Regions from separate parts of the Ancylobacter sp. TS-1 genome, predicted to be linked through region 2. Evidence: riboswitches for the same ligand, from Rfam matches in the RefSeq annotation. Region 2 holds a riboswitch; each other region holds the start of a gene.
The links. A riboswitch is a leader RNA that binds a small molecule or an ion and turns the genes downstream of it on or off. The one in region 2 is predicted to bind thiamine pyrophosphate.

Region 1: another riboswitch for thiamine pyrophosphate. It lies ahead of thiO (glycine oxidase ThiO); the one in region 2 lies ahead of GBB76_RS00215 (ABC transporter substrate-binding protein).
Region 3: another riboswitch for thiamine pyrophosphate. It lies ahead of thiD (bifunctional hydroxymethylpyrimidine kinase/phosphomethylpyrimidine kinase); the one in region 2 lies ahead of GBB76_RS00215 (ABC transporter substrate-binding protein).
Region 4: another riboswitch for thiamine pyrophosphate. It lies ahead of thiC (phosphomethylpyrimidine synthase ThiC); the one in region 2 lies ahead of GBB76_RS00215 (ABC transporter substrate-binding protein).

The regions. Positions count from the first base shown of each region.
Region 1 covers NZ_CP045144.1:1,602,974-1,606,715, reverse strand. The annotation lists gene GBB76_RS07740 (MHYT domain-containing protein) at 1-795, shown strand, start outside; TPP riboswitch at 865-989, shown strand; gene thiO (glycine oxidase ThiO) at 1,037-2,038, shown strand; gene thiS (sulfur carrier protein ThiS) at 2,016-2,213, shown strand; gene GBB76_RS07725 (thiazole synthase) at 2,242-3,054, shown strand; gene GBB76_RS07720 (thiamine phosphate synthase) at 3,088-3,693, shown strand.
Region 2 covers NZ_CP045144.1:45,753-49,494, reverse strand. The annotation lists gene GBB76_RS00220 (winged helix-turn-helix domain-containing protein) at 1-941, shown strand, start outside; TPP riboswitch at 1,198-1,315, shown strand; gene GBB76_RS00215 (ABC transporter substrate-binding protein) at 1,394-2,344, shown strand; gene clcA (H(+)/Cl(-) exchange transporter ClcA) at 2,518-3,742, shown strand, end outside.
Region 3 covers NZ_CP045144.1:1,111,685-1,115,426, forward strand. The annotation lists gene GBB76_RS05425 (MFS transporter) at 1-1,154, opposite strand, end outside; gene thiD (bifunctional hydroxymethylpyrimidine kinase/phosphomethylpyrimidine kinase) at 1,236-2,042, opposite strand; TPP riboswitch at 2,098-2,229, opposite strand; gene GBB76_RS05435 (Lrp/AsnC ligand binding domain-containing protein) at 2,357-2,593, shown strand; gene GBB76_RS05440 (DMT family transporter) at 2,597-3,535, opposite strand; gene GBB76_RS05445 (cytochrome b/b6 domain-containing protein) at 3,602-3,742, opposite strand, start outside.
Region 4 covers NZ_CP045144.1:1,831,751-1,835,492, reverse strand. The annotation lists gene GBB76_RS08830 (NUDIX hydrolase) at 1-221, opposite strand, end outside; gene thiC (phosphomethylpyrimidine synthase ThiC) at 290-2,119, opposite strand; TPP riboswitch at 2,216-2,341, opposite strand; gene GBB76_RS08820 (lytic murein transglycosylase) at 2,466-3,728, shown strand.

The DNA of each region.
Region 1 (3,742 bases), 1.6 Mb from region 2:
CGCGACGCCATGCCCGATGGCGGCACCATCACCATTGCCGCCGGCGAGCGCGTGGTGGCCGTCGGCGACGCCGACGCGGAGGCTGGCAGCGAGGCGCTGCGGCCGGGGCGCTATTTCTGCCTCTCGGTGAGCGACACTGGCGCCGGCATGGACGAGGAGACGCTGGCCCGCGCCGCCGAGCCGTTCTTCACCACCAAGGGCGTCGGCAAGGGCACCGGCCTCGGCCTTGCCATGGTGCATGGCCTCGCGGCGCAGTCGGGCGGCCAGCTTCTGCTCGAGAGCCGTCCCGGCCACGGCACGACGGCGACCATCCTCATGCCCATCGCCGACACTCCCCCCGTGGCTGCGCCGGTCGCGGTGGCGGTCGAGGACGAGATGGTGCCGGCCGGCACGGGCGGGGCGCAGCGCGTGCTGGTCGTCGACGACGACCCGCTGGTGCTTTCCGCCACCGGCGCGATGCTGGAGGATCTCGAATGCCTCGTCACCGAGGCGGCATCGGGGGAGGAGGCGCTGCGCATCCTCGAATCCGGCGTCAGCTTCGATGTCGTGCTGACCGATCAGGCCATGCCCGGCATGACCGGCGTGCAACTCGCGGCGGCGCTCGCGGCCCGCTGGCCGGACCTGCCGGTCATCCTCGGCACCGGCTATGCCGAGCTGCCGCCGGACGCGCGCGCCGGCATGATGCGGCTCGGCAAGCCGTTCAGCCGCGAGGCGCTGCGGCGCGCGGTGATCGCGGCGACGCGCCCGGCGGGCCGGGCGGGCGACAATGTGGTGCCGATCTCGCGCCGTGGCTGAGGCCGCCCTGCGGCCGGCGGGGAATATTGTCGGCCGGCCGGTGACATCGGCCTGCCGAGGGACTATATCCATTTTGTCCGGGGGAGCCTCGTCAGGAGGCTGAGAGGCCATCGGCGCGTCGACCCGACGCGGCATGGCGACCCTTCGAACCTGATCCAGTTGAGACTGGCGGAGGGAGGAGTGAATGACGTTCCCGCACACTGAATCGACCGACACCGCGCCGCATCGGGCGGCCAATGCCATGCGCGTGCGCATCGTGGGCGGCGGCGTCGCCGGGCTTACCTGCGCGCATGCCTTCGCGCGCCGGGGGGCGCAGGTGACGCTGATCGAGCGCCGCAGCGCCACCGGGCAGGGCTGCTCCTGGTATGCCGGCGGCATGCTGGCGCCCTGGTGCGAGCGCGAGAGCGCCGAGCCGATCATCGCCGAACTCGGCTTCGAATCACTCGCCTATTGGCGCGAGGCGGTGCCGGACGTGCCGAACGAGGGCAGCCTCGTGCTGGCGCAGGCGCGCGACCTGCCGGACCTGCGCCGCTTCTCGCGGCGGACCGAGGGGTTCGAATGGCTCGACGGCGCGGGCATCGCCGCGCTGGAGCCGGACCTCGATGGCCGCTTCGAGCAGGGGCTGTTCTTTCCCACAGAGGCGCATCTGGAACCGCGCAAGGCGCTCGCCGCGCTGACCGCCCGGCTGGTCGGCGAGCATGGCGTGACCATCCGCACCGATGCCGACGGCTTCGAGGAGCCGGGCGAGGCCGACATCGTGGTCGACTGCCGGGGGCTGGCGGCGCGCGACACGCTTGCCGACCTGCGCGGCGTGAAGGGCGAGATGCTGGTGCTCTATTCCACCGAGGTGTCGCTGAAGCGCCCGGTGCGCATGCTGCACCCGCGCATCCCGGTCTATATCGTGCCGCGCGGCGACGGGCATTTCATGATCGGCGCCACCTCGATCGAGAATGACGAGCGCGGGCGCGTCACCGGGCGCTCCATGCTGGAACTGCTGGGAGCGGTCTATGCGCTGCACCCGGCCTTCGGCGAGGCCGAGATCGTCGAGATCGGCGCCGATGTGCGCCCGGCCTTTCCCGACAACCTGCCGCGCCTGCGCCGGCGCGGCAACACGATCTATGTGAACGGGCTCTACCGCCACGGTTTCCTCGCCGCGCCGGCTTTGGCGCGTCGCGCAGCGGAACTGGCATTCGACGGGACGTATTTCCCGGAGGTCATGGATGAAGATCATCGTGAATGGTGAGAACGCCGACACGCGCGCGGGCACGCTGGCCGAACTCCTCGGCGAGCTTGGGCTCGGCGAGGCGATGGTGGCGACGGCACTGAACGGCGCCATGGTGCGCAAGGTGAAGCGCGGGGAGACCCAGATCGCCGATGGCGACCGGGTGGAGATCCTCGCGCCGATGCAGGGTGGCTGACAGGGAGGCTGTCATGGATGCGATCAACATGTCCGGGACGCTCGCCGATCCGGTCGAATTCTACGGAACCAAGGTGGGCTCTCGCCTGCTGCTGGGCACGGCGCAATATCCCTCGCCGGCAATCCTCCAGGAGGCGATCCGCGCCTCGGGCGCCGACATCGTGACCGTCTCGCTGCGGCGTGAATCGGGCGCGGCGAAGGCCGGGCAGCCTCTCGCGGGCCAGAGCTTCTGGCAGCTCATCCGCGACCTCGGCGTAAGGGTGCTGCCCAACACCGCCGGCTGCAAGACGGTGAAGGAAGCCGTGACCACCGCCGAGATGGCGCGCGAGCTTTTCGACACGCCCTGGGTGAAGCTGGAGGTGATCGGCGAGGACGACACGCTGCAACCCGATGTGTTCGGGCTCGTCGAGGCGGCGCGCATCCTGTCGCGCGACGGTTTCCAGGTGTTCCCCTACACCACCGAGGACCTCGTTGTGGCGGAGAAACTGGTGGCCGCCGGCTGCGAGGTTCTGATGCCGTGGGGCGCCCCGATCGGCTCCGGGCGCGGGCTGAACAATCCCTATGGCCTGCGCTCGCTGCGGGCGCATTTCCCCGGCCTGCCGCTGGTGGTCGATGCCGGCGTCGGCGTGCCCTCGCATGCGGCGGCGGCGATGGAAATGGGCTACGATGCGGTGCTGCTGAACACGGCGGTTGCCAAGGCCGGCGATCCGGTGCGCATGGCGCGCGCCTTCGCCCGCGCCATCGAGGCCGGCCGCGAGGCGCTGATCGCCGATCCCATGGAAGCACGCGACATGGCGGCGCCCTCGACCCCGGTGATGGGCCGCGCCATCCTTGGACAGTGAGAGGTCCGGCGCCGCCGGCCGGTGAGTGAACCGATGAAGCTCGACCCGTTCTACCTGATCGTCGACCGCGCCTCCTGGCTGCCGCGCCTGCTGCCGCAGGGCGTGAAGCTGGTGCAGCTGCGGGCCAAGGAACTCGACGAGGCGGCGTTGCGCCGGGAGATCGCCACCGCGCGCGACGTCTGCGCCCGCTACGGGGCGCAACTCGTCGTCAATGATTACTGGCGCCTCGCCATCGACGAGGGCTGCGACTTCGTGCATCTCGGCCAGGAAGACCTTGCCGATGCCGATCTGGTGGCGATCCGGCGGGCGGGGCTCAAGCTCGGCATCAGCACCCATGACGAGGCGGAGCTGGAAGTCGCGCTGCTGGCGCGGCCCGACTATGTGGCGCTGGGCCCGGTCTACCCCACCATTCTCAAGAAGATGCGCTGGGCGCCGCAGGGGCTGGAGCGCGTCGCCGCCTGGAAGAAGCGCGTCGGCGACCTGCCGCTGGTCGGCATTGGCGGGCTGACCATCGAGCGCGCTCCCGGCGTGCTGCGCGCCGGCGCCGACAGCGTGGCGGTCGTTACCGACGTGCTGCTGAACGACAATCCCGAGCGGCGCGCCCGCGAGTGGGTGACGGCGACGCGCGAGACGGTGTGACGGTCACGGCCGGGAAGGCTCCCGGCCGCTCCTGCGGCGATCAGGGCGG
Region 2 (3,742 bases):
ACGCCGCCATCGTCCCGGCGAACCTGTTCCCCTACTGGAAGCACCGCTTCGCCCGCGCCCGCGCGACGCTGGCCGAGCGCTGGCGCTCCTGGCACGAGAACGGCTTCGAGAGCTATGTCGACCACGTGCTGGAGCGCGTGCGCCGCGAGGGCCCGTTGATGGCGCGCGACTTCGAGCAGGAGCCGGGCGAGGGCAAGCGCCAGCCCGGCGGCTGGTGGAACTGGCACCCGGAGAAGACGGCGCTCGAATATCACTGGCGCACCGGCGCGCTCGCCATCGCCGGGCGCGAGGGCTTCCAGAAGGTCTACGACCTCACCGAGCGGGTCATCCCGTCCCGCCATTTCGCCGGCGAGGTGTCGGAGGAGGCCTTTGTCGACTGGGCCTGCACATCGGCGCTGGAACGGCTGGGCTTTGCCACCTCGGGCGAGATCGCCGCCTTCTGGGGCCTGATCACGCCGGAGGAGGCGCGGCGCTGGGTCGAGGCCGCCCGCGACCGGCTGGTGCCGGTCCTGCTCACCGGGGCGGACGGGCGCCCGCGCGCCTCGCACGCCTTTGCCGATGCCGCGACCGCCTTCGACGCGCTGCCCGCCCCGCCCGCGCGGCTGCGGGTGCTGAGCCCGTTCGACCCGCTGCTGCGCGACCGCAACCGGGCGGAACGGCTGTTCGGCTTCAACTACCGCATCGAGGTCTTCGTGCCGGCGCCCAAGCGGGTCTATGGCTACTACGTCTTCCCGCTGTTGGAAGGCGACCGGATGATCGGGCGCATCGACATGAAGGCGGACCGCAAGGCCGGCACGCTCGACGTGCGCCGGCTGTGGCTGGAGCCGGGCGTGCGCGCCTCCGGCGGCCGGCTCGACGCGCTCGACGCGGAACTCGCCCGCCTCGGCCGCTTCGCCGGGGTGGAGCGCACCGTCTATCTCGACGGCTGGCGGGGCGAGTAGACGCGGCGCCGCTCGAAACGCCCCTCATCGCCGGGCTTGACCCGGGGATCCAGACCTTTGGGCCGCACACCCGGACTCTGGGTGCCCGGGTCAAGCCCGGGCATGAGGGCGGCGAGGATGTCCTGCGGCCGGGATGACGGCACGTTCGCTTCATTGTCATCCCGGACGGCCGGAGGCCGATCCGGGATCGCTTGTCCGCCGGAATCCCCCACCCCCACCCGCCTGATTGCCGTGGCATGCCAGCGATGCTAGCCTTGCCGTGTCCGAGGGGTGTCCCGCCGGCCTTTATGGCCGAAGGGGCTGAGATGGCAGCCGCCAGACCCTTTGAACCTGATCCGGGTCATGCCGGCGAAGGGACGGAACGACGGCGGGAAGCCACGCGAGCCGCGCGGACCCGAGCCGGATTTCCCCCGAAAGCTCATGTGCCGGATCTCCACAAGGGAGGAGATCCAATGCTGAAGAACCTTGCCGCGCGCACCGGCGGCATCCTCATGGCCCTCGCGCTCGGGCTTGCCCCGGCGGCGGCCGCCGACAAGCTCACCGTCCTGCTCGACTGGTACGTCAACCCCGACCACGCCCCGCTGATCGTGGCGCAGGAGAAAGGCTTCTTCAAAGCGCACGGCCTCGACGTCGAACTCGTCGCGCCGGCCGATCCGTCCGCCCCGCCGCGCCTCGTCGCCGCCGGTCAGGCGGAGATCGCGGTGAGCTACCAGCCGAGCCTCTATCTCTCGGTCAAGGAGGGCCTGCCGCTGGTGCGCTTCGGCACGCTGGTGTCGACCCCGCTCACCGCGCTGGTGGTGCTGAAGGACGGTCCGATCAAGTCGATCGCCGACCTCAAGGGCAAGACGGTGGGCTATTCGGTGGCGGGGCTGGAGGACGCGCTGCTCGGCACCATGCTGGCGAGCGCCGGGCTCAAGCCCTCCGACGTGACGATGATCAACGTCAATTTCGCGCTCTCCCCCGCCCTCGTCGCCGGCAAGGTCGACGCGGTGATCGGCGCCTACCGCAATTTCGAGCTCACCCAGATCCGGCTGGAGGGCAAGGAGGGGCTGGCCTTCTTCCCCGAGGAGCACGGCGTGCCGGTCTTCGACGAGCTGATCTATGTCACCCACAAGGACAAGATCGGCGACCCGCGCCTCAAAGCCTTCCTGGCCGCCGTCGAGGACGCCACTATCTACATCCTCAACCACCCGCAGGACGCCTGGGAAGTGTTCGTGAAGGCGAATCCGAAGCTCGACGACGAGCTCAACCGCACCGCCTGGGCCGACACGCTGCGCCGCTTCGCCCATGCCCCGGCGGCGCTCGATTCCGGCCGCTACGCCCGCTTCGGCGACTTCATGAAAAGCCACGGCCTGATCGACAAGGTCGAGCCGGTCTCGGTCTACGCGCCGACGCTGCCGTAGACGCCGCCACTCACCCCGTCATGGCCGGGCCTGGCCCGGCCATCCACGCCTTCTGGCGACCAGACCGTGGATCCCCGGGTCGAGCCCGGGGATGACGTTGCTCATGAAACCTTCCGATCCCCGCCCAGCGATGCTAACCGATGCGGGGGCAGCAGGGACGCAGAGGGGCAGGCATGAGCAATGTGCCGTATCACGCGGTGGCGATACTGGTCGGCGCGATCGTCGGCGTGCTCGGCTCCGGCCTGCATGTCGGCGTCGAGACCTTCACCGCCGCCTGGCCCGCCTTCCTGCACGGGACTCTCCAGCTCGACGGCGTCGCGCTCTACGCCGCCGGCGCGCTGGTCGCCGCCGCCATGACCCTCACCGCGCTCTGGCTGGTGCGCCGCTTCGCCCCGGAAGCCAGCGGCTCCGGCGTGCCGGAGATCGAGGGCGCGATGGAAGGGCTGCGCGAGGTGCGCTGGCACCGCGTGCTGCCGGTGAAGTTCGTCGGCGGCTTCCTCTCGCTGTCCTCCGGCATGGTGCTCGGCCGCGAGGGCCCCACCATCCATATCGGCGCCTCGGTCGCCAAGGCGGCCTCCGACCTGATGAAATGGCCGTCCGAGGACATGCGGGCGATGCTCGCAGCGGGCGGCGCGGCGGGCCTCGCGGCGGCGTTCAACGCGCCGCTGGCGGCGGTGCTCTTCGTCATCGAGGAAACCCGCCGGCAGTTTCCCTATTCCTCGCGCAGCTACATCGCCGTCGTGCTCGCCTCCATCGCCAGCGCCATCGTCACCGAGTACCTGACCGGCAACCGGCCTTACATGCTGCTGGAAGCCTCGGCCATCCCCTATGGCTGGCTGCCGGCCTTCATGGTGCTGGGCGCCGTCCTCGGCGTGGTCGGCGTCGTCTTCAACCGCACGCTGGTCTGGTCGCTTGACCATGTACGCCGGCTCGGCCAGCGCACCTCCTTCTACATCTTCCCGGCCGTGGTCGGCCTCGTCGTCGGCGTGCTGATCTTCGTGCGGCCGGAGGCGACGCAAGGCGGCGAACTGCTGGCCGTGCAACTGACCAAGGAAGGGCTGCCGCTGGCCATGCTGGCGGTCATCGTGCTGCTGCGCTTCGTCATGACGATGGCGAGCTATTCCACCGGCGTCGCCGGCGGCATCTTCGCGCCCATCCTCGCCCTCGCCACCACCATCGGCCTCTGCTACGGCACCGCCATCGAGAGCGTGACGGCGCTGCCCGAGCACGGGCACGCCGCCTTCGCCATCGCAGCCATGAGCGGGCTGTTCGCCTCCACCATCGGCGCGCCGATGGTCGGCATGGTGCTGGTGCTCGAACTCACCGGCGCCTATGCGGTGCTGGTGCCGGTGATGATCACCGCCATCTTCTCCAACATGACCTCGCTGGCGCTGGGCG
Region 3 (3,742 bases), 1.1 Mb from region 2:
ATCGAGGCGCAGGCCAGCGCGAGGAGCGCGCCAGCCGTGGCCAGGCCCGCCGAGACCAGAAAGGTCTGCGCGCCGAAGCTCTGCCAGAGCGGCCCGGAAACCAGAGTCGCCCCGGCCATGGCGATCGCGGTCGCGCAGGCCGCGATCCCCTGCACGCTGGCGCCGCGACCGGGCGGCGCGTGGCGCGCGACAAGTTCCACCGTGCCGAGATAGGTGCAGCCGAAGGTCAGCGCGTGCAGCGGCTGTAACAGAAGCAGCAGCAGCAGCGGCGGATCGAGCGCCATCGCCGCGAAACGCAGCAATCCGGCGAGGCCGCCGAGCAGGAGCAGCCGCTCCGGGCCGAGATGGTGCGTTACCCGCGTGCCGAAATGGAACAGCACCACCTCCGCCAGCACCCCGAGCGACCACAGAAGCCCGATGGTGCCGTCCGACAATCCCTTTGAATGCCACTCGATCGAGGCGAAGGCATAGAGCGCGGCGTGCGAGCTTTGCACCAGCGCCGCGGCGACCATGCCGACCAGCAGCACCGGCGCGAGACCGCCAAAGGCGCGGCGCGGGCGACGGTCCGCCGGCGCCTTCGCGGGACGCGGCAGTGGCGAGGCTTCCCTGAGGGCCGAGGCGGCCAGGGCCGCCGCGACGCTGCCGGCCACGATCAGCCAGATCACCGCGTCGTGCGACACCGGGCCGGCAAGGCCGGCGAGCAGGCCGCCCGCCACCAGATTGCCGCCGATGAAGGCCATCGAGCCCCACAGCCGCACCCGGCCGTAATCCACCAGCCCCTCGCGCCGGCGCGCCACCGCATAGGCGTCCAGCACCGGCAGGCTCGGCTGCCAGAAGGCGGCGACGACGCCGAGGGCGACGAGAATGAAGGTGGCTCCCGGCGCCAGGGCGATGAAGACGAAGCACAGGGCGGTGCCCAGCGAATAGCCGATCAGCGTGGCGCGCGGCCGGCCGCTATGGTCGGCCAGCAGCCCGCCGAGCGGCATCGTCACCAGCCGCACCACCTGCGGAATGGCGAGCGCCAGCGCGATCATCGCCGCGTCGAAGCCGCGATGCTGCAACCAGACCGGAAAGAACGGCACGAAGACGCCGATGCCGAAGAACAGCCCGGCATAGACGGCGGCGATGGCATGGCGGGGCGCGATGACGGGCACAACGGGGCACCAGCGGGGACCGCGCCTCGATAGCAGCCCCAGGCCGCGCGTGCGAGGCCCCTCGGCGCGCCGGCCGCGACGTCACCACCAGGCGTGGAAGTGGTGCACCGGACCGTGGCCACGCCCGATCTCCAGTTCCTCGGAGCGGGCCAGCGCGCGGGTGAGATAGTCCTTCGCCGCCGTCACCGCCTCGCGCAGCGACAGGCCGCGCGCGAGGCCGGCGGCGATGGCGGAGGACAGCGTGCAGCCGGTGCCGTGGGTGTTGCGGGTGGCGACGCGCGGCGCGCTGAGTTCGAGAACGCCCTCGGCGTCGAGCAGCACGTCGGTGCTCTCCGGCCCTTCGCCATGCCCGCCCTTGATCAGCACCGCGCGCGGGCCGAAGGCGAGCAGCCGCTCCGCCTGCGCACGCACCTCTGCCAGCGTGCCGGCCGGCGCCTCGTCGAGCAGCGCGGCGGCCTCGGGCAGATTGGGCGTGATGAGCAGGGCGCGCGGCAGCAGCCGGGCGCGCAGCGTGTCGATCGCCTCGGGCACCAGCAGCCGGTCGCCGGAGGCCGCGATCATCACAGGGTCGAGCACGACGACGGACTGGCGGTGGCGCTCCAGCCCGGCGGCCACCGCCTCGATGGCCTCGGGGCGCGAGAGCATGCCGATCTTCACCGCATCGACGGCGATGTCCGAGAACACCGCGTCGATCTGCGCGCCGATGAAGGCAGGCGGCACGTCGTGGATGCCGGTGACGCCGACCGTGTTCTGCGCGGTGAGCGCGGTGATCACGCTGGCGCCATAGACGCCGAGCGCCGAAAAGGTCTTGAGATCGGCCTGTATCCCGGCGCCGCCGCCGGAATCCGAGCCCGCAATCGTCACCGCGATCGGTGTGGAACCGCCCATCTTCGCCTCCCTCGCCGCGCGGTCCGGGGGCGTCGTCGCAGGCAAGTCCCCTCGCCGGCGCGCGCGACCCGTTCCCTCCGCCGGCATGACCCGGATCAGGTTCGTGGGTTGGCGCCGGCTGCGGCCCGGATTTTCAGGGCAACGCCGCCTCGCCTCTCAGCCCCTGCGGGCACCCCAACGAGATCGTCATGGCGAGATAGGCGAAGCCGCCCGCCCGCGCAAGCCGGGCGCCGCTGCCGGCCGGCGGCAGGGGTTGCGCGCGGGCCGGGCTTCTGTTCCTTATCGGCCTCCCGACCCGAAGCCGGAATGCCGTGATGGTTCCCTTCTTCATGCAGATCAAATGTCACCTCGGCCATTCCTACGAGGTGGCGAACGCCATCGCCGACGCGGAGATCGCCTCGGAGATCTACTCGACCGCCGGCGAGTTCGACCTGCTGGTGAAGTTCTACGTGCCGGAGGGCACCGACATCGGCCATTTCGTCAATGAGAAGGTGCATCTCTTCCCGGGCATACAGGACACCCGCACCATCATCACCTTCAAGGCGTTTTGAGCCTCAGGCGGTCGGGCCGGAGGGCGGTGTCGCCGCCGCGTCCTCGCGGTTGCGCTCGATGCCGAGGCGCCGCTCGCGCCAGATGACGAAGAGGCCCGCCCCGATCACGATGGACGCGCCGAGCACCACCAGCAGCGGCGGCGCCTCGGCGAACAGGATGAAGCCGAGCAGCAGCGACCACAGCATGGCCGAATAGGCGAAGGGCGCCACCACCGAGGCGGGCGCGTAGCGGTAGCTCTCGGTCAGCAGGATCTGCCCGACGCCGCCGATCAGCCCGGTCGCCACCAGTAGCGCCGCCTCGCCGGGACCCGGCCGCACCCAGCCCCAGCCCGCTGTGGCCAGCCCGGCGACCGCCGCCAGCGCCTGGAAATAGAACACGATGGCCGCCGTCGTCTCGGTCTGGGTAAGCCGCCGCACCTGTATCATCGCCCCGGCGGTGAAGCCGGCCCCGATCAGCGCGCAGGCGGCCCCGACCACATGGTCGGCGCTGTCGAAGGACCCCGACATGTGCGGCCACAGCATCACCACCACGCCGGCGAGCCCGACGCCCACCGCCGTCCAGCGATAGGCCTGCACCCGCTCGCGCAGCAGCAGCGCCGCCAGCGCCACGGTGAGCAGCGGCGCGGTGAAGCCGATGGCGGTGGCGTCGGCCAGCGGAATGCGTGCCAGCGCGGCGAAGCCGAGGCTCATCGCCATGACGCCGACAGTGCCGCGCAAAATGTGCCCGAACGGGTTCGCCGTGCGCACCGCGGCGCTCACCTCGCCGCGCCAGGCCAGCAGCGCGAGCAGCGGAAACAGCGCGAAAAAGGAGCGCGAGAACACGACTTCGCCGGTCGGAACACGCTCCGAGACGATGCGGACGAGAGCCGACATGATGGTGAAGAGGAACGTCGCGGCGACCTGCAGCGCGATGCCCTTGAGCGCATTCATGATGGGCGCCATGGAGCACTTTCCCGACCGGCCCGCAAGCCGGCCGGAGCCCGATATTTCAAGCCCGCCCGGCGCGCCTCACGGGAAGGGATCGCCGCCCGCCAGCGCGATCGCGCCGAACACCGCCGCGATCGCCACCGCGAGGCAGGCGAGCGCCCGCCCCACAGCCCCCGGCGTCGCCGGCGCCCGGTCCACGAAGTCGCCCGCCGGCTTGCGCCC
Region 4 (3,742 bases), 1.8 Mb from region 2:
AGCACGGTGATAAGGCGGGGCGCATCGGCCTCGATGCCGGTCTCCTCGCGGAGCTCGCGCAGCGCCGCGTCGAGATAGGCCTCGCCCGGCTCCACCCTGCCGCCGGGAAAGCCCCACAACCCCTGATCGGGCGGATTGGCGCGCCGCACCAGCAGCACCGAGCCGCCGCGCCGCACCAGCGACAGGACGGCGGGGACGGGGCGGACGGGGGAGGCAGACATGCGCGGCGGCTCCTCGGCATCGGGAAGGAACCGGCCGGGAGCGTCTCCCGGCCGGCGTCGACGTCACGCTACTCCGCGGCGGCGGTGTCGCGATAGAGAGCCCCGCCGCCGGCGCGGAAGGCCTCGCTCATCTGCGCCATGCCCTGCGCCGCCTCGTCGGCGCGCGCGGCGTCGCGTATCTCCTGGCTGATCTTCATGGAGCAGAATTTCGGCCCGCACATGGAGCAGAAATGCGCCAGCTTGTGCGCCTCCTTCGGCAGCGTCTCGTCATGGAAGGCGGTCGCCGTCTCGGGGTCGAGGGCGAGATTGAACTGGTCCTGCCAGCGGAACTCGAATCGCGCCCGCGAGAGGGCGTCGTCCCATGCCCGCGCCAGCGGATGGCCCTTGGCGAGATCGGCGGCGTGGGCGGCAATCTTGTAGGTGATGACCCCGGTCTTCACGTCGTCGCGGTCGGGCAGGCCCAGATGCTCCTTCGGCGTGACGTAGCAGAGCATGGCGGTGCCGAACCAGCCGATCATCGCCGCGCCGATGGCGGAGGTGATGTGGTCGTAGCCCGGCGCGATGTCGGTCGTCAGCGGCCCGAGCGTGTAGAAGGGCGCCTCGCCGCAATGGCTGAGCTGCTTGTCCATGTTGGCCTTGATCTTGTGCATCGGCACATGGCCCGGTCCCTCGATGATCACCTGGCAGTCATTGGCCCAGGCGATCTTCGTCAGCTCGCCCAGCGTCTCCAGCTCGGCGAACTGCGCGGCGTCGTTGGCGTCGGCGATGGAGCCGGGACGCAGCCCGTCGCCGAGCGAGAAGGTGACGTCATAGGCGCGCATGATCTCGCAAATGTCCGCGAACCGCTCGTAGAGGAAGCTCTCGCGGTGATGGGCGAGGCACCACTTCGCCATGATTGAGCCGCCGCGCGAGACGATGCCCGTCACCCGATTGGCGGTGAGCGGCACGAAGGGCAGGCGCACGCCGGCATGGATGGTGAAATAGTCGACGCCCTGCTCGGCCTGCTCGACCAGCGTGTCGCGGAACACCTCCCAGGTCAGATCCTCGGCGACGCCGCCGACCTTCTCCAGCGCCTGGTAGATCGGCACGGTGCCGATGGGGACGGGCGAGTTGCGCACGATCCATTCGCGGATGTTGTGGATGTTGCGCCCGGTGGAGAGGTCCATCACCGTGTCGGCGCCCCAGCGGATCGCCCACACCATCTTGTCGACTTCCTCCGCCACCGAGGAGGTGACGGCGGAATTGCCGATATTGGCGTTGATCTTGACGAGGAAGTTGCGGCCGATCGCCATCGGCTCCAGCTCGCCATGGTTGATGTTGGCGGGGATCACCGCCCGCCCGCGCGCCACCTCCTGGCGCACGAATTCCGGCGTCACCACGTCGGGGATGGCGGCGCCGAAATCCTCGCCGTCGCGGATGATCTCGCGTACCCGCTCGCGCAGCCCGTTCTCGCGCAGGGCGACGAACTCCATCTCGGGTGTAACGATGCCGGCGCGGGCATAGGCCATCTGCGTCACCGCCGCGCCGCCCTTGGCCCGCAGCGGGCGGTGGCGGAGCGGGAAGGGCGCGACCAGCTTCTCGGGCGAGACGTGGCCATTATCCTCCGGCTTCACCGTGCGCCCCTCATACGGCTCGACATCGCCGCGCGCGCGTACCCATTCCTCGCGCGGACGCGCGAGGCCGGCATTGATGTCGATGGCCGCTTCCTCGTCGGTATAGGGGCCTGAGGCATCGTAGACGGCGAGGTTCGGCTCGCCGGCGGAGGGGTGCAGCAGGATTTCGCGGAAGGGCACGCGAAAGCCGCGCGCCGGGCATTCGGCATAGATGCGCCGCGAGCCGGGGATGGCGCCGGTGGCGACGCCCAGAGCGTCGGGCTTTTTCGGGGTTTCAGTCGTCATTGTGGATCTCCAGAACCAATGGTTGGGGAGACCCGGGTATTTTGACGTTGGGGAAGGATGGCGGTGTGCGCCATGCGGGCAAGCCCGGGAGACGCGACGCCATTCGGTTCCGATCCCTTCGCCGGCATGACCCGGATCAGGTTCGAAGGGTCATCGCGTTGCCCGCCTCTCGGCGTGCCGGCGCTCTCTCAGCCCCCTAGCGGGGCTCCCCTTGGAACGAGGGCGATCTTCGACCAAAGTCGCGGCGGGGTCAAATCCGGCCGGCGCCGTCACCCCGCCGCCGCCGCATTTCCTGTAGATTGCTGATTCACGAGGAAACGACGCTTCGAGAGACATCGGGGGATTCATGGCCGGCCTGACGCTTCCGCTCCGCACCGCAACCCGCCGCATCACGGCCTCCGGCCTGCTCATGGCGGGCGCACTCGCCGCCGCGCTGCTGGCGCCGCTGCCGGCCTCGGCGCAGCAGAACTGCGGCAATAACGGCGCCGGCTTCGACCAGTGGCTGGCCGGCTTCAAGCAGGAGGCGGTGGCGCAGGGCGTCTCGCCGCGTACCGTGTCGACGGCGCTGAACGGGGTGAGCTACGCCCCCGACATCGTGGGCACCGATCGCGGGCAGAAGGTGTTCGGCCAGAGCTTCTTCCAGTTCTCCGACCGCATGGTCGCCAATTACCGGATCCAGCAGGGCCGCCAGCACATCCAGAAGAATCCCGAGCTGTTCGCGCGCATCGAGCAGACCTTCGGCGTGCCGGGCGCGGTGCTTGTCGCCTTCTGGGGGCTGGAGACCGATTTCGGCGCCTTCATGGGCGACAAGTCGACCATCCGCTCCGTCGCGACCCTGGCCTGGGACTGCCGGCGGGCCGAGATGTTCCGTACCCAGCTGATGGCGGCGCTGAAGATCATCGATCGCGGCGACCTGACCGTGCAGACCATGCGCGGCCCGTGGGCGGGTGAGCTGGGCCAGTTCCAGTTCCTGCCCGACCATTATCTGAACTACGGCGTCGACTTCGACGGCGACGGCCACATCAACCTGATCCGCTCGGCGCCGGACGCGCTCGCCTCGGCGGCGAACTATCTGCGCTCGCTCGGCTGGAAGCCCGGCCAGCCCTGGCTGGAAGAGGTGCGCGTGCCCGCCAACATGCCCTGGGAGCAGGCCGACCTTTCGATCAAGCATCCGCGCGCGCAATGGGCGAAGGCGGGCGTGGTGCGGGCCGGCGGCGGCCAGCTTCCGGCCGACCAGCTTCCCGCCTCGCTGCTGCTGCCGATGGGCCGCTTCGGCCCGGCCTTCCTCGTCTATCCGAATTTCGACGCCTTCACCGAGTGGAACAACTCGCTGGTCTACGCGACCTCGGCGGCCTATCTCGCCGCGCGCGTGGCCGGCGCCGGGCCGTTCAATCGCGGGCAGGGCGACAAGATCCCGGTGCTGTCGATGGCGCAGGTGCAGGAGCTGCAGCGGCTGCTCAACGCGCGCGGCCACCATGTCGGGCGCATCGACGGCATTGTCGGCGCGGCGACGCGGCAGGCGGTGCGGACCGAGCAGATGCGGCTCGGCCTGCCGGCCGATTCCTATCCCACCGCCGAACTGGTGGCGGCGCTGCGCGCGGGGCGGTGAGGGCGGGGCCCGTC